2 regions of the Halobacillus sp. SY10 genome follow, and region 1 is predicted to be linked to the other one. Evidence: riboswitches for the same ligand, from Rfam matches in the RefSeq annotation. Region 1 holds a riboswitch; the other holds the start of a gene.
What was found. Region 1 has a riboswitch for FMN ahead of ribD (bifunctional diaminohydroxyphosphoribosylaminopyrimidine deaminase/5-amino-6-(5-phosphoribosylamino)uracil reductase RibD). Riboswitches for the same ligand answer to the same signal wherever they lie in the genome.

Region 2: linked by a shared signal. The riboswitch ahead of ACJA3J_RS16275 (ECF transporter S component) and the one ahead of ribD (bifunctional diaminohydroxyphosphoribosylaminopyrimidine deaminase/5-amino-6-(5-phosphoribosylamino)uracil reductase RibD) in region 1 are both predicted to bind FMN.

Annotation. Positions count from the first base shown of each region.
Region 1 covers NZ_CP174345.1:3,894,843-3,898,993, forward strand. Annotated here, with positions in the region: gene ribE (riboflavin synthase) at 1-615, opposite strand, end outside; gene ribD (bifunctional diaminohydroxyphosphoribosylaminopyrimidine deaminase/5-amino-6-(5-phosphoribosylamino)uracil reductase RibD) at 615-1,691, opposite strand; FMN riboswitch at 1,856-2,006, opposite strand; gene ACJA3J_RS19690 (glycoside hydrolase family 13 protein) at 2,302-3,963, shown strand; gene ACJA3J_RS19695 (OsmC family protein) at 4,032-4,151, opposite strand, start outside.
Region 2 covers NZ_CP174345.1:3,177,024-3,181,174, forward strand. Annotated here, with positions in the region: gene ACJA3J_RS16265 (hotdog fold thioesterase) at 469-864, shown strand; gene ACJA3J_RS16270 (hypothetical protein) at 899-1,273, shown strand; gene ACJA3J_RS16275 (ECF transporter S component) at 1,312-1,905, opposite strand; FMN riboswitch at 2,059-2,205, opposite strand; gene ACJA3J_RS16280 (DUF2164 family protein) at 2,415-2,627, shown strand; gene ACJA3J_RS16285 (hypothetical protein) at 2,738-3,016, opposite strand; gene ACJA3J_RS16290 (hypothetical protein) at 3,175-3,351, shown strand; gene ACJA3J_RS16295 (hypothetical protein) at 3,495-3,707, opposite strand; gene ACJA3J_RS16300 (M20/M25/M40 family metallo-hydrolase) at 3,807-4,151, opposite strand, start outside.

The sequences.
Region 1 (4,151 bases):
CAATCTCGACTTCGGCTCTTCTTTATTTTGTCCGCTCAAAAAATGAGCTACGTATTTCCCGATCATGTCGCACTCAATATTGACACTGTCTCCAGGTCCTTTTGCGCCGAGCACCGTGTGCTCCATCGTATGAGGAATAAGTGAAATTGTCACTCTGGAGTCATCGACACCAAACACAGTCAGGGAAGTGCCGTCCACAGCGATGGAACCTTTATAAACGAAATATTGGATAAGTTCTTCAGGTAGTTCAATTTCATAATAAACGGCATTGGATTCAGGCTTTTTTGAAACGATTTTACCGGTTCCATCAATATGCCCGGATACTAAATGGCCACCGAACCGCCCGCCTGCAGCCATCGCCCGTTCTAAGTTCACCGGGTCCCCCTGCTGTAGTTCATGAATGTTCGTAGCTCTGTAAGTTTCAGGCATGACGTCAAAAGAGACGGTTTCTCCCGTAAAGTTTGTTACAGTCAAACACACGCCATTGACGGATATACTGTCGCCTAATTTGACATCTGTTAATATTTCTTTAGCTGAAAGGTTCACTTCGAGTGCTTCTGTTTTATTTTTCACTGACTTTAATGTTCCTATTTCTTCAACAATCCCAGTAAACATTAAGATTCTCCTTTTTTAACGGAAACAATTTTAATGTCATCCCCTATTTTTTCAATCGAGACGATTTCAAAGGAGCTTACATTCTTTAGCTGTTGTATTCCTTTTCCGCCCACAGGCGTCAAGGCTTCTTTTCCACCGATTAACTTAGGTGCCATATACGTCACGGTTTCATCGACTTTCCCCGCGCGTACGAACGCATCAGCAATCGTCGCTCCTCCTTCAACTAGCAAAGAAGTGACTTTTTGTTCTCCTAAATAACGGAGAACTTCTTCTATGGAAACTTGTTCACCATGAAGCGGGATGATGGTGACATGTTGATAGTTTTCAAAGGTATCCATAGCTTCTTTCTTCACATGATCCCCTACGAAGATCCATGTTGGTGCCGAGTCGTCCTGGATCAATTGAGAGGAAGGCGGCATTCTGAGATGGGTATCAAGCACGACCCTTATCGGGTGGTGGCCTTCCCCCTCTATTCGTGTCGTCAATTTAGGGTTATCCATCAGCACCGTGTTGATTCCGACTAAGATCGCATCTGAGCGGTGTCTATAATGGTGACCATCCAGGCGTGCTTCTTCACCTGTAATCCACTGACTCTCACCTGTAGAGGTTGCAATTTTCCCATCAAGGCTCATAGCCGTCTTCAAACGGACATAGGGCTCTTTCTTTTGAATGAAGTAAAAAAAAGGAGTATTGAGCTCATCGGCTTCTTTTTTCAACACCTCTGTCTTCACCTCAAGACCATGCTCTCTCATCATTCGAATTCCTCTGCCGGATACTTTAGGATTGGGGTCATTCGATGCAACTACCACTCTTTTTATTCCAGCTTCGATGACAGCTTCTGCACATGGGGGGGTCTGCCCATGGTGACTGCACGGTTCGAGCGTGACATAAATCTCTGCACCCTTCGCCTTCTCTCCTGCCATACGAAGGGCATGGACTTCGGCATGAGGTTCGCCTGCCTTGACGTGAACGCCTACTCCCACGATCTGATTATGCTTAACAACAATGGCAGCGACGGAAGGATTCGGACTTGTCTGCCCAACCGTTTCCCGCGCCATGTCTATCGCAATTCTCATGTATCTTTGATCTCGATCCAAGACCTTCACCACCGTTTCCCTATGCTTAAGAAAAAATAAAAAAACCCTGAAGAAGACAGACTTCTCCAGGGTCGTTGAACGTAAATCGCATACACTTAAAAAAGGGTACACGTAATGCTCTAATTTTTGTACCTTTACGTTTCTACAACCTTCTCCCATCCAGACTTTAACTGTCGGCTTTGGAGTTTCACCAAATCAGGGAGAACCGTGCCTAACACTGATTCTCCGTCGCGGGCTAGGAGCAACATGCTCATTACCGCCGGCTGGGACTTTCACCCGACCCCGAAGGTTTTCAATATACGATTATCTCTTACATCCTAAATATATAGGAAATGACGGGAAAGTGCAATTCTAAGAACTCGTATCCTTTTCATTTTTCAACCCGATCCCTATTGTAAAAAATAATAAAATCGGATAAGATAGATTACATTGGGAAAACGTTTGCACAAAACTGTGCACAAACTCATATACAGCAATATTTTTGAGATAGCTTGTAATGGAATCAAGTTTTTATTTTTATACAAATGCGCAATCGGTTGCATCTGCCTGTAATAGGCATCTATAAACGTTACGAAATGAGGCGAATACTATGGAACGTGTATGGTGGAAGGAAGCGGTTGGATATCAAGTCTATCCTCGTAGTTTTCAAGATTCGAACGGTGACGGAATCGGTGATTTGCAAGGAATGATCGACAGACTTGATTATCTAAAAGAAATGGGCATTGATTTTATTTGGATCTGCCCGATGTACAAGTCTCCTAAAGACGATAATGGCTATGATATCTCCGATTACCAGGACATATTAGAGGAATTCGGGACGATGGAAGATTTCGACCGTTTGCTCCAGGAAGTACACAAACGTGACATGAAGCTGATCATAGACCTTGTTCTCAACCACACGAGTGATGAACACCCATGGTTTATTGAATCAAGAAGCTCTAAAGACGATCCGAAGCGTGACTGGTACATTTGGCGTGACGGGAAAAACGGTGGAGAGCCAAACAACTGGGAAAGTATCTTTGATGGTTCAGCCTGGCAGTACGATGAAAAAACAGATCAATATTATTTGCACGTGTTCTCCACAAAGCAGCCGGATTTGAACTGGGAAAATCCTGATGTTCGTGAAGCGTTATATGATACCGTCAACTGGTGGTTGGAAAAAGGAATTGATGGCTTTCGCATCGATGCCATCAGTCACATTAAGAAACGGCCGGACTTTCCGGATATGCCAAATCCGAAGAAAGAAAAGTACGTCTCCTCTTTCGATATGCACATGAACCAGGAAGGCATCCATGAATTTTTACAAGAGTTCAAAGACGAAACGTACAGCAATTATGACGTCATGACGGTCGGCGAAGCAAATGGTGTCAGTGCCGATGAGGCTGATCTTTGGGTCGGAGATAACGGGAAAATGGATATGATTTTCCAATTCGAACACTTGGATCTTTGGGATCAAGATGCAGAACAGCAGCTGGATATCCCAGGATTGAAAAAAGTCCTCACACGCTGGCAGAAAGCTTTGGAAGGGGACGGATGGAACGCTTTGTTCGTAGAAAACCACGATAAAGCCCGTGTTGTATCTACGTGGGGCGACGACGATGTCTACTGGCGCGAGAGTGCAACATCCATTGCAACGATGTATTTCTTCATGCAAGGAACACCCTATATCTATCAAGGACAGGAAATCGGCATGACAAATATGGCCTTCCCTTCTATTGAAGATTATGATGATGTCGCAGCGAAGAATTTGTACAAGGCGAAGAAAGAACAAGGCATGTCCCATGATGAGATCATGCAGATTCTTTGGAATACCTCCCGGGATAACAGTCGTACGCCTATGCAATGGAGCCGTGAAGAAAACGCTGGATTCACGAGCGGCACGCCATGGATGAAAATCAATCCGAACTACAAAGCAATCAACGTCGCAGACCAACAGGACGATCCCCATTCGATTCTGAATCATTATAAAGAGATGATTCGTCTGAAGAAGCAGCATGATCTGTTCACATATGGTACCTATGAGCTGATTCTTCCAGAGGATAAACAGATTTATGCTTATACGAGAACGCTTGGTGACAAAACCGCTTTAGTGATTACAAACTTGACGAAAAATGCAGCAGCATTCACATCCTCTTATACACTGAACTCGGAGGATTTAATCCTGTCAAACCTAATTGTTGATAAACATGTGGATGTAAAGAGTTTTACGCTTAAGCCTTTTGAAGCACGTGTTTACTTATTAAACCAATAAATCACATGTCTTCATCCGCTTGATGAGAACTAAAAAGGACGGCTACCTTGTGAGTGCCGTCCTTTTTGTCATGTAGTAATGCTTGTATCTGCTTCCATTTCAAGTTCAACGTTACCTTGAATGGCTTTTGAAATCATGCAGCTTTTTTCAGCTTTTTCAACGAGGCGGTTCAGTTTGGATAAATCTTT
Region 2 (4,151 bases), 720 kb from region 1:
TCCGCCCCTTTGCCATATAAGTATCTCGAAACCACTTCAATAAATAACGATGCTTTCCATATTAGCTTTTAAATCCTAGAATGTATATTCTACATGGAAAGCCTGCTATAGAGCGCTTTAATACTATAGACCAGGAATTGTGAAAGACACTCATCCTCGGCAAAGGGGTTCGTTTCACGCATACATCAAATGGGATGGTTGGGAAGCTGCGAGACTCCCGTGGGAGAAGGAGATAGGCGAGATCCCGCAGGACATAGTCCGAGGAAGCTAGGCGCTCTCCCACAGGAAAGCGAGTTGCTTCCCAGCCATCCCTGACGCTCAACTTAGCAACGAACCCCGGAAACATCTCTAAATTGAGTCTTCTACAATCCTGCCAGATAGTTGAATAAGTCATTTATGATTTTAGTTCGTAACATGAAGGTTTGACCATTTTTACAATGGGAATAATAAAAAAAGGACGGGATAAAAATGAACAAAACTATGATGAAGAATACATTGATGGAAGCACTAGGAATGGAAGTTCTGACGGCAGATCCGACAAAGGTAGAAATTCGCATGCCTGTCGATCACCGTACTCATCAGCCCATGGGGTTCCTCCATGGTGGAGCAAGTGTGGCATTAGCCGAGAGCGCTGCGAGCATCGGAGCATTTTTAAACATTGACCCTGCTAAACAACAAGTTTTCGGTGTAGAAATCAATGCCAATCATATAAAAAGTGCTCGTGATGGATATGTAAAAGGAACAGCAACCCCGGCCCATATCGGAAAAAATACGATGGTATGGGAAATACAAATTGTTAATGAAGCTGATGAATTGGTGTGTTTATCCCGATGCACCGTAGGAGTCGTTCCATTAAAAAAATAACCGATCTGTATAGTCGAAAGGAGTCACTTTTAACATGTTGAATGATAAACAAAAACAGAAATTCAAGGACCGCCTTTTAGAAATGAAAGAAGAAGCGGAAGCGCAAATGAAAGAATACAAAGAAGATCAAGCTAAAGAAGATTACGAAAACGACCGAACCGGTGAAATATCGAGCGTTGCTGATCATCCTGGCGACCAGGGAACAGATCAATTTGAGAGAGCGAAAGAACAAACGTTTTATGAACAGGCGCGAGAAAAATTAATGGAAGTAGAAGATGCTCTAAAGCGTATGGAAGAGGGACGTTATGGTCTGAGTGAGAAGTCAGGTGACCCCATACCAGTCGAGCGTTTGGAAGCCATGCCTACAGCACGTTATAACGTGGAAGAAATTGAAAACGAAAAAAACTAAGCAAATGAAAAGCGAGGGGCATGGGCCCCTCGCTTTCTTTATGCGGCTGACTGGCGTACACTTTTTTGTTCAATCCAGTCCTTCATTTTCACGAATAACATAATAAATAATGATCCAGCAATGGCTCCTTTAATCACATTAAAAGGAAGAATCCCCGCTACGATCGTCATCCATTTCACATCTGTACTCATTGTCTCCCAACCCATAAACCAGCTGTACGCAGGGAGGATAAGGAAATAATTGAGCACACTCATCGTCACTGCCATAAAGACGGAACCAAAAACCAAACCTAAAACGAGTGATTTCATCGTCTTGCCTTTACGATAGATAATGGCAACCGGAACAATGAAAAGGACGCCGGCAAAGAAATTCGCAACGACCCCTATGGGATCAGAAACTCCTGTAAAAATCATATATAAACCATTTTTCAAACCTTCTACCACAATACCTGCGAGTGGTGAAAATAAAATCGCAGCTAGAAGAGCAGGAATGTCACTAACATCCACTTTTAAATAAGGGGGTAAAAAAGGAAGCGGAAATTTCAAGAACATTAACACCATAGATATCGTACCAAGTAACGCTAGAATGACTAATTTTTGCAGTTTTGATGAATGCCCTGTATAAGAGTCCATCATCGATCTCCTCCTTCATCTTTTCATCGATTCACATCCCAGATGAAGGTAAACGGCCTATAAAAACACATAAAAATAACCCTGTAGCATTTAGGGCTAAGGGTAGTCGTGTCCATAGGAAATAGAGGTAGTGTTAAATCTACCACATCCGTTCGACATCTTCTCCCATCCAGACTTTAACTGTCGGTCCCGGACTTTCACCAGGTCCACCGCATGGTCAAACCATACGGGTCACGGACTTGAAGAATCCACGTTCTTCTTACCGTCGGTCGGGAATTGCACCCTGCCCCGAAGATGGAATCGATATGTTATTGTAAATTTATTTTATACAAAACGCTGTGAGATCGCAAGCTTAATGTTTTGTGACTGGTTGTTTTCTATTCTTTAAGGATTATGTTGATATTCACGAATTTATACTGAATCCTCTTATGGCTTTGTCTTAAATTGATCTCCAACTGTGCAAAAGCGGCTTATACATAATTTTTTTATTAATAAAAGACTGCAATCCAATGATGATTGAAGACATCCATTCCTTCTTCTTAAACGAAAGAGATGAAGAAATATCGGAGTTCGCGGCTGAAAACCTCTTGGCATTCTTCCAAAACTCACTAGCCTCTCACTTTTATAATTATGCTGTAAACGACGCGATCACCGTTCTACAAACCCAATATTCTTCGATCGAAGAAGAAGTTAGTACCCTTGAACGCCCCCTGCATCGTTAACAAAAAAAGGAAAATGCTTTAAAAACATTTTCCAAATAGACCCAACTAGTGCAACTTTTATTAAATGAAAAAGGTAACGACTTTTATTGACGATCATTTCAAAGGCAGAACTATTCCCTCTGGTTCATGTTCATTTGTTCTTCAACTTCCCGGTTATCTTCGGAAGGTTCTTCTCCAAGATCTGGCTCTTGTTCATCCCTATCTATGATCGGTTCATCCAAGTCACGCCTCATATCTTCATCACGATCCATACGATTTCTTTGATTGTCTTGATCATAACGTGTGGGTTGATAGTTGACATCTTCCGGCTCATTTTGATTTACGCCAGCACACGCAGATAAAATGGAAGTGAGCAGCACCACCATTACAATTGTTAATTGCCTTTTCATCTCCTCACCTCCTTGATATGTTTACCTTTTACTATTTGCATGCACAGAAAATCCATACACATAAACGGACTAAAAAAACCATTATAATATCCATCATTCGAGGCAGAATAGTCATGTAACTCCTTTCAAACCATTACTTCAAAAGGAATGATTAAAATATGGGTAGAAGAAATTCATGGTTAGCACTAGGAACAGCTGGGGCCATAGGTGCCGCAGCAATGTATGGGATAAATAGAATGAATCGCAATGGTGGAATGCAGCAAGTTGGCCAAAATGTCCAAAATAGCGAAGTGGCTCAAAATTTACAAAACGCTCTCCCAAAAAATAATCAATAACAAAAAGTGGAAGCCATACTTCGTTGGCTTCCACTTTTTATTATTGTCTTCCGTTCAATTTCAACCTCACACCTTCCTTCGCCGGATAGTGGCGAGGAGTGATGAGAATGAAAATAAAAAAAGGCGCATTCTAGCGACTTTTTTTATGCCGATGGAGACTGCATTTTTTCTGTAGCATCTATAAAGAGACGGAGAGTTGAAGAAACAGTGGATACATCGACGAGACCATCTTCACTATCTTTCACCTTATCGAGTTGCATGAGAAGGTATTCATCATATCCATGCAACTGTAGTTGCCCGGCGCAGATCTTCCCTTTCAACGTCATAATTTGTTGATGCAGTGCTTCCCGATCCATGCAGATCACTCCTTAATATAGAAGATTATATCTGCTATTCTTTCCAATTATGCTTTAAATAAACAAAACACCGAGAGAGACCCCTCGGTGCTGAACAGATTAATCTTCTAGCGGATCCAAACTTTCATTTCCTGTCATATTCTTAATCATTTCAACCAATAAGGAGATCTCTTCTTCGATGTCCTTAACGCTTACAGTTTCTACAGGAGAATGCATATAACGGAGTGGCAGTGAAACAAGACTAACCGGAACGCCTTTGCCGGTAAGTCTCATCTTATCAGCATCCGTCCCAGTCATTCTAGGCGTTAGCTCATACTGCACGTCCATTTCAAGAGATTTGGCTGTGCTTTCAAGAAGGTTGTTAATCTTCCTGTTGATCGGGGCTCCTTTTGCAAGTACAGGTCCCCCGTCTAAGCGTACGTCGCCATGTTTATTCTTGTTGAC